Regions from separate parts of the Solibacillus sp. FSL K6-1554 genome, predicted to be linked through region 1. Evidence: a T-box and tRNA genes for the amino acid it is inferred to sense, from the RefSeq annotation. Region 1 holds a T-box; the other holds one or more tRNA genes.
What was found. The T-box of region 1 lies ahead of cysS (cysteine--tRNA ligase). A T-box ahead of a tRNA ligase gene usually reads a tRNA of that ligase, here a tRNA-Cys.
Positions count from the first base shown of each region.

Region 2: it has a tRNA-Cys gene. The T-box ahead of cysS (cysteine--tRNA ligase) is inferred to sense a tRNA for this amino acid. The anticodon was not compared.

Region 1 is NZ_JBBOSS010000001.1:3,954,157-3,961,364, forward strand. Features, by position in the region: gene secE (preprotein translocase subunit SecE) at 1-65, opposite strand, end outside; gene rpmG (50S ribosomal protein L33) at 106-252, opposite strand; gene sigH (RNA polymerase sporulation sigma factor SigH) at 330-953, opposite strand; gene MHB58_RS19750 (NYN domain-containing protein) at 1,048-1,560, opposite strand; gene rlmB (23S rRNA (guanosine(2251)-2'-O)-methyltransferase RlmB) at 1,565-2,428, opposite strand; gene MHB58_RS19760 (Mini-ribonuclease 3) at 2,431-2,844, opposite strand; gene cysS (cysteine--tRNA ligase) at 2,845-4,248, opposite strand; T-box leader at 4,342-4,563, opposite strand; gene gltX (glutamate--tRNA ligase) at 4,664-6,124, opposite strand; gene ispF (2-C-methyl-D-erythritol 2,4-cyclodiphosphate synthase) at 6,331-6,807, opposite strand; gene ispD (2-C-methyl-D-erythritol 4-phosphate cytidylyltransferase) at 6,929-7,208, opposite strand, start outside.
Region 2 is NZ_JBBOSS010000001.1:3,468,243-3,475,450, reverse strand. Features, by position in the region: rRNA gene MHB58_RS17370 (23S ribosomal RNA) at 1-2,550, shown strand, start outside; rRNA gene rrf (5S ribosomal RNA) at 2,671-2,786, shown strand; tRNA gene MHB58_RS17360 (tRNA-Asn) at 2,801-2,876, shown strand; tRNA gene MHB58_RS17355 (tRNA-Ser) at 2,886-2,977, shown strand; tRNA gene MHB58_RS17350 (tRNA-Glu) at 2,995-3,069, shown strand; tRNA gene MHB58_RS17345 (tRNA-Val) at 3,097-3,172, shown strand; tRNA gene MHB58_RS17340 (tRNA-Met) at 3,191-3,265, shown strand; tRNA gene MHB58_RS17335 (tRNA-Asp) at 3,269-3,344, shown strand; tRNA gene MHB58_RS17330 (tRNA-Phe) at 3,367-3,442, shown strand; tRNA gene MHB58_RS17325 (tRNA-Thr) at 3,450-3,525, shown strand; tRNA gene MHB58_RS17320 (tRNA-Tyr) at 3,532-3,615, shown strand; tRNA gene MHB58_RS17315 (tRNA-Trp) at 3,626-3,699, shown strand; tRNA gene MHB58_RS17310 (tRNA-His) at 3,732-3,807, shown strand; tRNA gene MHB58_RS17305 (tRNA-His) at 3,847-3,922, shown strand; tRNA gene MHB58_RS17300 (tRNA-Gln) at 3,946-4,020, shown strand; tRNA gene MHB58_RS17295 (tRNA-Gly) at 4,033-4,107, shown strand; tRNA gene MHB58_RS17290 (tRNA-Cys) at 4,113-4,186, shown strand; tRNA gene MHB58_RS17285 (tRNA-Leu) at 4,231-4,311, shown strand; gene nagB (glucosamine-6-phosphate deaminase) at 4,724-5,455, shown strand; gene MHB58_RS17275 (DMT family transporter) at 5,486-6,364, opposite strand; gene MHB58_RS17270 (S66 peptidase family protein) at 6,492-7,208, shown strand, end outside.

The DNA.
Region 1 (7,208 bases):
TTCGGCCAACTTGTTTTGCGCATTTCTGAGCCGACTTCTTGTAGAAAGTTTGTTACTTTACTCATCTTTGCCTAACCTCCGAACAACGAATTAATCTATTTTCATTTATAACGTTTGTTTATGCATTGTATGCTCATTACAGTGAGAGCAAAATTTCTTCAGTTCTAAACGCTCGCTTGCCCCTTCTTTTTTCGGGACACTGTAGTTTCTCGAACCACATTTTTCACAACTTAAAACGACTTTCTTTGCCATGTTTATCACCTTTTCGGCAGTTTGTCCTTTAAAGACTAACACCTAAATTTCCCACTGTCAATAAAGGCTCGTGGTGTTTAAGTCATTTCTTTTAGTTCAAGATGACGCTCCAATTTGCGCTTCACCCGCTGTAATGCATTATCAATGGATTTTACATGTCGATCCAATTCTTCAGAAATTTCATTATAGGATTGTCCTTCCAAATAACGTACCAACACCTGCTGTTCGAGTTCGCTTAATACTTCACCCATCTTCTCTTCCAAATAAAGATAATCTTCGCGATTAATCATCAAATACTCAGGATCGTCCGAAATAGGACTCGTAATAATATCCATCAGTGTGCGCTCTGATTCTTCATCATAAATTGGCTTATCTAAAGAAACATATGAATTTAGCGGAATATGCTTTTGTCTAGTAGCTGTTTTAATTGCCGTAATAATTTGCCGTGTAATGCAAAGTTCTGCAAAGGCACGGAATGACGCAAGCTTGTCCTCTTTAAAATCCCGAATCGCTTTATATAAGCCAATCATTCCTTCTTGAATTATATCTTCTTTGTCCGCACCAATTAAAAAATACGACCGCGCTTTCGCCTTAACAAACAATCGGTATTTTGAAATTAAAAAATCTAACGCATCTGTATTGCCTAGATGCACTTGTTCTACAAGCTCTTCATCTGTCAAATGTTCAAAACGTAGTACCATTTGTAACTTCTCACTTTTAAGCAATGAAAATCACCTCAGTTACGCTAGAATAATTAGGAATAGTATAACTTAATTGGAAATAACGGGCAATCTATTACTTGAGCCCTCTTCTCCATTTTTCAAACTGTAGTTCCACTTCTTTTGATAGCTTGATTCTTGAGGCCGGTTTTTCGTCGGTCGATTCTTTTACTTTGGATGAAATTTTAGATTGAATAATTTGCATTTCAATTTCAAGCTCACGTGCCGATTTTCTTAATGCACCATGACCAAATACAACATTTTGTTCAGTCATATCGGATGTTGCGACGTGTATTTGGATTTTTCGCCCTTTTAATTCGTTCGATAATTTTTCAATGCGCTCGTCCGCTGTTTCGTTTTTACGTGTATAAAGCACTTCCACGGCATGCTGAATATAAAGTTGTTCAGTGCCCGGAACAAGATGCGCGTCAAATACAACAATAACACGCCAGCCTGTATGCGCTTTATACTCCGCCATTCGTTCAATTAACCGATCACGTGCATCTTCGAAGTGAGGCTCGCGTAACGGACGAAGCTCACTCCATGCACCGATCATGTTATAGCCGTCTACTAGCAATATGTTCTGCATGACCTCATCCGTTAGCTTCTTGTCGTTTGCGGTACACTTCATACATAAGTAATGCCGCTGCTACGGAAGCATTCAATGATGTTACATGACCAACCATTGGTAAGTGATATAAGAAGTCACATTTATCTTTTAAAAGACGGCTCATTCCCTTACCTTCACTACCAATAATTAATGCAAGCGGTAATGTTGCATCCATTTTACGATAATCTGCCGAACCTTTTGCATCTGTTCCGGCAATCCATACACCGCGGTCTTTTAGCTCATCCACCGTTTGGGCCAAATTGGTCACACGCACAACAGGTACATGCTCGATAGCACCTGTGGAAGCTTTAGCAACTACTGCTGTTAAACCTACTGCACGACGCTTCGGAATAATGATACCGTGTGCACCGATCGCATCTGCCGTACGCATAATCGATCCTAGGTTATGCGGATCTTCCAACTCGTCCAATATTAAAAAGAACGGGTCTTCATTTTTTGCCTTCGCTACGTTAAATAAATCATCCAATTCTGCATAGTCATATGCCGCGACCGATGCCACAATCCCCTGATGATTTTCTGCAAGCTTATCGACTTTTTGCTTTGGTACAAACTGCACGAGGACACCTTGCTCTTTCGCTAAGTCCATTAACTCCTGTACACCCGTTTTCTTAACGCCTTCAGCAATCCATAACTTATTGATTTCACGGCCGGAGCGAAGTGCTTCAAGTACTGGGTTTTTTCCTGCAATCATTTCTCCTGTTACTTCTTCCTGAGCAGATTGCGGTTTTTCTTGTTGCTTTTTCTCATGAGTTTTAAAAGTATCTGCTTTTTTATCGCGCCCTTTAAAATCTCTTGGTTTACGACTTGGCTGTCTTTTCTCTGCCATAGTTACACTCCTTTTGCCTGTTCGACAATTTCGATTGCGTAATCGATTATTTCATTTGCGCGATGATGTTCATTGCTGAGGAATAGGAAGCCTAAAACCGCTTCAAATCCTGAGCTATTACGATATGTGCGTACATCTGTGTTTTTCGGAACAGATCCTGATTTGGCATTGCGTCCTCTGCGGAAAACAGCTTGCTCTTCTTCTGTTAAATAATTTTCTTCGATCATACGATGTACAATATTGGACTGGGACTTGGCCGAAACATATTTCGTCGCCTCTTTATGCAATGTGTTAGGCTTTGCGCGGCCCGACAATATTAAATGTTCCCGAATTCTTTGTTCCAGCACGGCGTCGCCCATATAAGCGAGCGCCAGTGCATTTAGCTGTATGACATCATGTGGTGTTAAATTTTGCATTTACTGTCCTCGTTTCCAGCGTGTACCTTGACGAGTGTCTTCAAGCACAATATCCATGCCCAGCAGCTGGTCACGGATTTCATCTGAACGAGCGAAATCACGGTTTTTGCGGGCTTGGTTACGTTCCTCAATTAATGCCTCGATTTCTTCATCGAGTAAGCCTGCTTCTACTTTTATATGAATACCTAGTACATTTCCAATTGTATCAAACATCGTTAAAATTGCCTGCAATACTTCTTTATCCGTATTTGCTTCGTTTAAATACACATTGGCAATATGAGAAAGTTCAAATAGCGCCGAAACCGCATTTGCTGTATTAAAGTCATCATTCATCGCGTTTTCGAAATCAACTTTAATCTGACCAATTTTTTCAAGCCATTGTTCACTGTTATCCCCTAAACTTGCAGAAGATGTGAGACGGTGCTCCACATTCGTATAAGATGTACGAATACGGTCTAAACCATTTTTCGCTGCTTCCACTAAGTCCTGAGCGAAGTTGATCGGATTACGGTAATGAACAGACAGCATAAAGAAACGCAACACTTGCGGGTCAATTTGCTGGCGGATATCATTCACTAATATAAAGTTGCCCAGTGATTTTGACATTTTTTCATTATCAATATTAATATAGCCGTTATGCATCCAATAACGCGCGAATGTTTTATCATTATGCGCTTCAGATTGGGCAATTTCGTTTTCATGGTGAGGGAATGTTAAATCCTGTCCGCCTGCGTGAATATCGATTGTATCACCTAAATGCTCGCGTGCCATTACAGAACACTCAATATGCCATCCTGGACGTCCTTCTCCCCATGGTGATGCCCACTTAATTTCGCCTGCTTTCGCCGCTTTCCATAATGCGAAATCCAACGGGTCTTCCTTTTTCTCGCCGGCTTCAATACGTGCTCCTACTTTTAAATCATCGATAGATTGGTGACTTAACTTACCGTAGCCATTGAATTTACGTGTACGATAATAAACATCGCCTTGGGATTCATATGCGTAGCCTTTGTCGATCAGCACTTTTATAAACTCGATAATATCATCCATATGCTCTGTTACACGTGGATGGGCATCCGCCTTTTGGCATCCAAGCGCCGTAATATCTTCAAAGTAAGCAGCGATAAAGCGATCTGTTAAGACAGAAGTTTCTTCACCTAATTCATTTGCTGCTTTAATAATTTTGTCATCCACATCGGTAAAGTTCGAAACGAATTTCACCTCATAGCCTGCATACTGTAAATAGCGGCGTACTGTATCATAGACAATTACCGGACGGGAATTCCCAATATGAATGTAATTGTATACAGTCGGTCCGCATACATACATTTTTACTTTGCCTTCCTCCAACGGAATAAATGGTTCTTTTTGTCTTGTCAACGAATTGAAGATTTGAATCGTCATATTGCCTCTCCTTTTTCATAGTGCTCTTTTCGATGTTTATTGGATTAATTTGTCATTCCAATGAAAAAAGCGTCTCCATCACCTAAAGAAGGTGACAGAGACGCTAGATGCGCGGTTCCACTCTGGTTGAAAAAGTAGCCATACTTTTTCCGCTTAAAGTCCTGTAACGTGGACAAATCGATTTAACCTACTGCAAATTCAGTTAAATACTCAAAGGTGCATTTCAGCTTTGCCTTAACCTGGATCACTTTCAGCCGGTGGTGATCCTCTCTAATAAGGGGTGCGCAGCGTACTTCTCCTTCTCAACGTGCTATCACTTATAGAATTATATTCATTTTACATCTATTTTCAGAGAAATCAATCATTTTATCCATTCTAGAGAACTGTTAAGTAAGCTCCCTAGATACAAAATGGATTACTTTGCAAATTTTTCAACACGTGCAATTGTTTTTTCCTTGCCGATTAAAGCAATGGCATTCGGTAATTCCGGACCATGTGTTTGACCAGTCGTCACAACACGGATTGGCATAAACAGATTTTTACCTTTTACACCCGTTTCTTTTTGCACAGCTTTAATCGCCGCTTTAATTGAAGCGGCATCAAAAGTTTCTAAAGCTTCTAATTGAGTTTTAAATGAAGCCATAACAGCCGGCACAGTTTCACCCGCTAACACTTCATTTGCTTCTTCATCATATGCAATTTCTTCTGTGAAAAATTGGCTCGATAATTCTACGATTTCTGCACCGAAGCTCATTTGCTCATGGTAAAGCGCGATTAAATCAGAAGCCCATGCATGTTGCTCTTCTGACAGCTCTTCTGGAAGTAAGCCTGCTTTTTGCAAGTGTGGCAATGCTAAAGCAACTACCTCTTCATGAGACATTTTTTTAATATATTGGTTGTTCATCCATGTTAGTTTTGTTTTATCGAACATAGATGGTGATTTTGATAAGCGTTTTTCATCAAACAGCTTTACAAATTCGTCATGTGAGAAGATTTCCTCTTCTCCTTCCGGTGACCAGCCAAGCAATGCAAAGAAGTTAAACATCGCTTCCGGTAAGTAACCAAGGTCCTTGTATTGTGTAACGAACTGGATGATTGATTCATCACGTTTCGATAATTTCTTGCGCTCTTCATTTACGATTAATGTCATATGACCATATTGCGGATATTCCCATCCGAATGCGTCAAAAATCATCATTTGTTTTGGTGTGTTTGATAAATGCTCTTCCCCACGGAATACATGTGTAATTTCCATGAAGTGGTCATCCAGAACTACGGCATAATTATACGTTGGAATACCGTTTGCTTTTACAAGTACCCAGTCGCCGATATCTTTTGATTCGAACGATACTTCGCCGCGAACTAAATCAGTGAACTTATACGTAACATTTTCCGGAACACGCATACGAATTGTGTGCGGGATACCAGCAGCCTCTTTTTCTGCAACTTCCTCTGCTGTTAAATGACGGCATTTCCCATCATATGCAGGTGCTGCAACACCTTGTGCTTTTTGTTTTTCGCGTGATGCTTCAAGCTCTTCTGAAGTACAGAAACATTTATACGCTTGTCCGTTTTCCAGCATTTTTTCTGCATGCTCTTTATAAATATCAAGACGTTCCATTTGACGGTAAGGTGCATATGGGCCACCGATATCAACGGACTCATCTGGAGTAATGCCTAACCAGCGTAAGTTATCAAGTTGAGAAGCTTCCCCGCCCTCTACATTACGCTCAATATCTGTATCTTCAATACGTACTACAAAAGTACCGTTGTGATGTTTTGCATATAAATAATTGAATAAAGCTGTACGTGCGCCACCGATATGTAAGAATCCTGTTGGCGATGGTGCATAACGAACGCGAACTGTTTTCGTCATAATATTGCCTCCTAATTTTAGCGTCAAAACGCTCTACCTTTTCCGCATATAAAAAGTTTACTTTTATATGGATATGAACGGACATTATATTGTCCAATATCGGCACAATAGATGTCTTTTAAACTTTAACCATTCTACCACTGTAAGTTATTAAATTAAAGTAGCGTGTGCCGATTTTTGACACACGCCCTCAATTTTATCGCACTTTATGCTTTTACTAAAAGAATCGTTGCCATTGCTGCAATTCCTTCTTCACGGCCAACAAAACCTAACTTCTCTGTTGTTGTCGCTTTTACATTAACTTGCGAAGGTTCCGCATTCAGTAGTTGTGCGATACGGTTTTGCATCTGTGAAATATATGGGGCCATTTTCGGACGCTGTGCCATAATCGTACAATCCACATTGCCTAATTTATATCCGCGCTCTTCAACCATCTTCCAGATGTGTTCAAGTAACTTCGCTGAATCTGCATCTTTCCACTCCGGATCTGTATCAGGGAAGTGACGGCCGATATCCCCCTCACCAATTGCACCTAATGCCGCGTCTGTTACTGTATGTAAAAGTACATCGGCATCTGAATGACCTACTAAACCGCGCTCATGTGGAATTGTAATACCACCTAAAATTAATGGACGTCCTTCTGCAAATTCGTGAACGTCAAACCCTTGTCCAATTCGAAACATATCGTTGCTAGCCTACAAAGTAAGCTAGCCTTCACCTTCTTTCTGGTAATCTCATTATCATTAGTATAATCAACTTGTCCGAAAAAAGCCTCGCAAACCTATTTTCTTTTCAAGGTATCTTCTATTTTCGTTGTTTTAAAATAGCTTCCCCAAAAATCAGATCTTCCTGCGTTGTCATTTTTACATTTTCATAACTGCATTCCACAATATGAATATCATGTCCTAAACGCTCCACGAGCATCGCTTCATCCGTTCCTAAAAAACCCACCTTTTCAGCTACATCCTCAGCTTCTGCCAGTAAATCATAACGGAACGCTTGTGGTGTTTGAACCATCCATAAAGACTCCCGGTCAACGGTTTCTTTAATAAGACCGTTATGGACGACCTTCATCGTATCTTTC
Region 2 (7,208 bases), 490 kb from region 1:
TGTAGTCAAAAGTTCATTCCCTCCAGAGTGGATCCTGAGTACGGCGGAACACGTGAAATTCCGTCGGAATCCGGGAGGACCATCTCCCAAGGCTAAATACTACCTAGTGACCGATAGTGAACCAGTACCGTGAGGGAAAGGTGAAAAGCACCCCGGAAGGGGAGTGAAATAGATCCTGAAACCGTGTGCCTACAAGTAGTTAGAGCCCGTTAATGGGTGATAGCGTGCCTTTTGTAGAATGAACCGGCGAGTTACGATTACGTGCGAGGTTAAGTTGAGAAGACGGAGCCGCAGCGAAAGCGAGTCTGAATAGGGCGAATTAGTACGTGGTCGTAGACCCGAAACCAGGTGATCTACCCATGTCCAGGGTGAAGGTGAGGTAACACTCACTGGAGGCCCGAACCCACGCACGTTGAAAAGTGCGGGGATGAGGTGTGGGTAGCGGAGAAATTCCAATCGAACCTGGAGATAGCTGGTTCTCTCCGAAATAGCTTTAGGGCTAGCCTCGTGATTGAGAATACCGGAGGTAGAGCACTGTTTGGACTAGGGGGGCATCTCGCTTTACCGAATTCAGACAAACTCCGAATGCCGGATATTTATACACGGGAGTCAGACTGCGAGTGATAAGATCCGTAGTCAAGAGGGAAACAGCCCAGACCACCAGCTAAGGTCCCCAAGTAATCGTTAAGTGGAAAAGGATGTGGCGTTGCTTAGACAACCAGGATGTTGGCTTAGAAGCAGCCATCATTTAAAGAGTGCGTAATAGCTCACTGGTCGAGTGACGCTGCGCCGAAAATGTATCGGGGCTAAACGATTCACCGAAGCTGTGGATGCATACTTTGAGTATGCGTGGTAGGAGAGCGTTCTAACAGCGTTGAAGTCAGACCGGAAGGACTGGTGGAGCGGTTAGAAGTGAGAATGCCGGTATGAGTAGCGAAACATGGGTGAGAATCCCATGCACCGTATGACTAAGGTTTCCTGAGGAAGGCTCGTCCGCTCAGGGTTAGTCGGGACCTAAGCCGAGGCCGATAGGCGTAGGCGATGGACAACAGGTTGATATTCCTGTACCACCTCCTCACCGTTTGAGAAATGGGGGGACGCAGTAGGATAGGGTAAGCACGCCGTTGGTTGCGCGTGTTCAAGCAGTAAGGCGTGTATGTAGGCAAATCCGCATACTATAACGTTGAGCTGTGATGACGAGCTCGTATGAGCGAAGTTCCTGATTTCACACTGCCAAGAAAAGCCTCTATCGAGGTGAGAGGTGCCCGTACCGCAAACCGACACAGGTAGTCGAGGAGAGAATCCTAAGGTGTGCGAGAGAACTCTCGTTAAGGAACTCGGCAAAATGACCCCGTAACTTCGGGAGAAGGGGTGCTTCTTTGGGTGCATAGCCTAGAGAAGCCGCAGTGAATAGGCCCAGGCGACTGTTTAGCAAAAACACAGGTCTCTGCAAAACCGTAAGGTGACGTATAGGGGCTGACGCCTGCCCGGTGCTGGAAGGTTAAGAGGAGCGGTTAGCGCAAGCGAAGCTGTGAATTGAAGCCCCAGTAAACGGCGGCCGTAACTATAACGGTCCTAAGGTAGCGAAATTCCTTGTCGGGTAAGTTCCGACCCGCACGAAAGGCGTAACGATCTGGGCACTGTCTCAACGAGAGACTCGGTGAAATTATAGTACCTGTGAAGATGCAGGTTACCCGCGACAGGACGGAAAGACCCCGTGGAGCTTTACTGTAGCCTGATATTGAATTTTGGTACAACTTGTACAGGATAGGTAGGAGCCAGAGATCTCGGAGCGCCAGCTTCGAAGGAGGCGTCGGTGGGATACTACCCTGGTTGTATTGAACTTCTAACCCATGCCCCTTAGCGGGGTAGGAGACAGTGTCAGGCGGACAGTTTGACTGGGGCGGTCGCCTCCTAAAGAGTAACGGAGGCGCCCAAAGGTTCCCTCAGAATGGTTGGAAATCATTCGTAGAGTGTAAAGGCATAAGGGAGCTTGACTGCGAGACCTACAAGTCGAGCAGGGTCGAAAGACGGGCTTAGTGATCCGGTGGTTCCGCATGGAAGGGCCATCGCTCAACGGATAAAAGCTACCCCGGGGATAACAGGCTTATCTCCCCCAAGAGTCCACATCGACGGGGAGGTTTGGCACCTCGATGTCGGCTCATCGCATCCTGGGGCTGTAGTCGGTCCCAAGGGTTGGGCTGTTCGCCCATTAAAGCGGTACGCGAGCTGGGTTCAGAACGTCGTGAGACAGTTCGGTCCCTATCCGTCGTGGGCGTAGGAAATTTGAGAGGAGCTGTCCTTAGTACGAGAGGACCGGGATGGACATACCGCTGGTGTACCAGTTGTCTTGCCAAAGGCATCGCTGGGTAGCTATGTATGGACGGGATAAGTGCTGAAAGCATCTAAGCATGAAGCCCCCCTCAAGATGAGATTTCCCATTACGCAAGTAAGTAAGACCCCTGAAAGACGATCAGGTAGATAGGTTCGAGGTGGAAGTGCGGTGACGCATGCAGCTGACGAATACTAATCGGTCGAGGACTTAACCACATTTTATTGCTCAATTCAATGAAACGTTTATCCAGTTTTGAAAGAATGAAAAATTATTATAAAAATACTTGACAAATAAGAAAAGTATGATATAATAAATAATGTCTTTCGATTAAATAGTCTAGTGATGATGGCAAAGAGGTCACACCCGTTCCCATACCGAACACGGAAGTTAAGCTCTTTAGCGCCGATGGTAGTTGGGGGCTTCCCCCTGTGAGAGTAGGACGTCGCTAGGCTGTTATAGAATTATTCCGAAGTAGCTCAGTTGGTAGAGCATCCGGCTGTTAACCGGCAGGTCGCAGGTTCGAGTCCTGCCTTCGGAGCCATTAAATCTTGGAGAGTTGTCCGAGTGGCCGAAGGAGCACGATTGGAAATCGTGTATGCGGGTAACCCTGCATCAAGGGTTCAAATCCCTTACTCTCCGCCAGGCTTAATTTATAAAGAGGCCCGTTGGTCAAGTGGTTAAGACACCGCCCTTTCACGGCGGTAACACGGGTTCGAATCCCGTACGGGTCACCAAAAGATACATAAGTAGTATCCAGCATTGGAGGATTAGCTCAGCTGGGAGAGCACCTGCCTTACAAGCAGGGGGTCGGCGGTTCGAGCCCGTCATCCTCCACCATTAAACAAATAGTATTATCGCGGGGTGGAGCAGTGGTAGCTCGTCGGGCTCATAACCCGAAGGTCGCAGGTTCAAGTCCTGCCCCCGCAACCAAATGGTCCCGTGGTGTAGCGGTTAACATGCCTGCCTGTCACGCAGGAGATCGCCGGTTCGATCCCGGTCGGGACCGCCATTTTTTTAAAAAATTAATTTGTGGGTTTGTAGCTCAGTTGGTAGAGCATTAGATTGAAGCTCTAAGTGTCGGCGGTTCGATTCCGTCCAAACCCACCATATTTTTGCCGGTGTAGCTCAGTTGGTAGAGCAACTGACTTGTAATCAGTAGGTCGAGGGTTCGACTCCTTTCGCCGGCACCATTACCTGGAGGGGTAGCGAAGTGGCTAAACGCGGCGGACTGTAAATCCGCTCCTTAGGGTTCGGCGGTTCGAATCCGTCCCCCTCCACCATCCTTTTGATAGGGGCATAGTTTAAAGGTAGAACTACGGTCTCCAAAACCGTCAGTGTGGGTTCGATTCCTACTGCCCCTGCCAAATAACTTAAAAATACTTAAAATAATATAGTGGCGGTTGTGGCGAAGTGGTTAACGCACCTGATTGTGGTTCAGGCATTCGTGGGTTCGATTCCCATCAGTCGCCCCATTTTTATTTAGGTTTAAGTGTTAAAATTATAATATAGTGGCGGTTGTGGCGAAGTGGTTAACGCACCTGATTGTGGTTCAGGCATTCGTGGGTTCGATTCCCATCAGTCGCCCCATTCTATATCATAATTTAAATATTTGGGGTATAGCCAAGCGGTAAGGCAACGGATTTTGATTCCGTCATGCCCTGGTTCGAATCCAGGTACCCCAGCCATTTTTTTATTTTGCGGAAGTAGTTCAGTGGTAGAACACCACCTTGCCAAGGTGGGGGTCGCGAGTTCGAACCTCGTCTTCCGCTCCAAATATGGCGGCATAGCCAAGTGGTAAGGCACAGGTCTGCAACACCTTTATCACCGGTTCAAATCCGGTTGCCGCCTCCATATTTTATTTAATCGGAGAAACCGATTTTTTTTTACCTTATTTTGCCGAGTTGGTGGAATGGCAGACACGACGGACTCAAAATCCGTTGCCGCGAGGCGTGTGGGTTCAAGTCCCACACTCGGTATCTGAAAAAAAGACTTCACAGTTCATACTGTGAAGTCTTTTTTTATTTTTATAATCGATATATAAAGTCCCATAATCTTTTTAAAGAGCATAGAATAGATTATAGAATCCGACTTCAACAGTGGTATTTATAAGTGAAATTAGGAAAGAATAGATTCATCGATTCTTTTATATGATAATGAGAAAAATAAAGTCTGCGTACGGAATATTGGGAGATTAGTATGGGAGAATATCATATTATATACAAAGGAAATTAGTATGTTTTCCAGAAAATCCTGCACGTTTTTTCTGGCGTATTAAAATTATTTACTATAAAATTAACATAGTGATGTTAGGAATGAATTTTAAAAAAACGTATTTTATTTAAGTGATATAAATTATGGAAAATAGCGAGGAAGTAGGGAATTAAACAAATGAATGTAGCAACAAATTTGAAGTGGATTGAAGCGGCAAACTATGATGAGTTGAGTAAAATTGCCGCAACGATTTTTATAGATCAATTAAAAAAGGATAGTTCAACGGTATTTGGAATGGCTACAGGAGGTACCCCGGAAGGCTTTTATAAAAAGCTTGTAGCTGCGTATAAGGCAGGCGAAATATCTTTTAAACAGGCAAAGTCTTTCAACTTGGATGAATATATCGGTATTAATCCGGCAAATGAAGCGAGCTACCATTATTATATGGACTATAACCTGTTTAATCATATCGATATGAAACGGGAAAATATTTATTTACCAGCTGGTAATAAGTCGAATTTAGAAAAAGCTGCCGCTGAATATGATGCATTGATTAATGCGGCAGGAAATATTGATATACAGCTTTTAGGAATTGGTGTAAATGGACATATCGGTTTTAATGAACCTGGAACTCCTTTTGATTTAGGTACAAATATTGTAGAGCTTGCACAGTCTACACGTGAAGCGAATCAAGTCTATTTTGATTCAATTGATGATGTGCCGACACATGCCATTACAATGGGAATCAAAACGATTTTAAGTTCTAAAAAGATTGTATTATTAATTTCAGGTGCATCAAAACAGGAGGCATTTGAACGTTTACGCAGCGGTGTCGTAACAGAAGATTTCCCTGCGAGCGCACTGCACAACCATCCAGATGTGACGGTTATTTATACAGATGTAAAATAAGGTAAAGGAGTGCATACATTGTGCACTCCTTTATTTGATCGATGAAATAAATACTCCTGTAATTACCGCAATGCCTCCGATTACTTGAGCGATGAGGAGTTGCTCATTTAAAAACAGTACAGCAAAGATTGTGGCAAATAGAGGAATGAAGTTTAGATAGATTCCTGCTTTGTTTGCTCCTAATGAGACAACGCCATTGTTCCAGCTTAAAAAGGCAACTATCGAAGCAATGATCCCTACATAAAAAATCGCCCCAATTGTCGAAGCGTTCCATACGATTGCTTGTGATGTTGTTAGTAGTTCATATACTGCGAACGGCAGTAACATAATAGCTCCGATTGCAATCGTCACTAAAAACGTAGAATAACCCGGCAGCTTACCTGCGTACTTTTTAATGAGTAATGAATAGAAACTCCAGCACACTACCGCAATCAAAACGATCAAGTCCCCTTTGTTGAATGAAAATGAAAGCAGGATTTGTAATGAGCCTCCGGATATAATAAAGAGCACTCCGGCTAAAGAAAGCAGTGTGCCGATCATTTGGAACTTCGTTAACCGTTCTTTTAAAAAGATAAAGCTCAGTATGTATATAATAATCGGTGTTGATGAATTCATTAAAGATGCATTAATGGATGTTGTATCATGCAAGCCGATGTAGACGAGTGTATTGAATGCGGCAACTCCTGTTATTGCTAAAATGATGACAGCACCCCAATGCTGTTTCAGCGCAGGCCATTCTTTTTTCGTCCGGTTGTAAGCGATTGGGAAAAATACGAGAAAGGCGACAATCCAACGTAAAAAGGCAAGTGTAATCGGAGGAATATCTCCTGAAACAGCTCGTCCAATTACAAAGTTGCCGCCCCACAATAAAGTAGCCAAAATGAGCAGTAGCTGTGGTGGAAATTTCATTATTGAGCATCTCCTTATATTGGAAATTGATTTTATCTATTATAAGGACAACCACATGGAATTTGCAATGCGCTTTACATAAAACGCTATGATACAATAACGACAGAAGCAAAAGGAGGTCATTAGCATGAAAATTCGACCAGCAAGGTTACAGCATGGCGATACAGTCGGATTAGTTAATTTAAGTAGTCCGCTTAATATAGAATCATTAGGGGATAAATTAGCGTTTTTAGAGGAATTAGGTTTAAAGTATAAGCTTGGTAATACGGTACAGGCATACGAAGGCTATTTGGCAGGTTCCGACGAGGAGCGGATTAAAGACTTTCACCAAATGATTGTTGATCCGGAAGTGAAGGCAGTCTTTTTAGTGAAGGGCGGCTACGGAATCTCAAGAATCATCGATAAGATAAGCTATCCATTAATCGAGGACAATCCGAAAATAATTTGGGGCTTTTCCGATGTGACGACTTTACATACACAAGTAAACGAGTTTGCAAATTTAGTGACATTCCATGGTCCGATGCTGTCTAGTCCAAAAGGGGAACTGGACCCTCTTTCTAAAAAAATGTTCCAGCAGCTATTCCAGCCGATTGAAATTCAGTATACAGAAAGCATTTCACCTCTTACGACAATTATACCGGGAACTGTACGCGGCGAATTGACAGGCGGAAATTTAAACCGTATTGTCAGCACACTTGGAACTAAATTTGAAATTGATGTGCGCAATAAAATTTTACTACTTGAAGATTTAGGTGAAACAATCGAGCAAATTGATTTAATGCTGAATCAGCTTCGTCTTTCAAGAAAGCTGGAGCTTGCAGCAGGCTTTGTAATAGCAGACTTT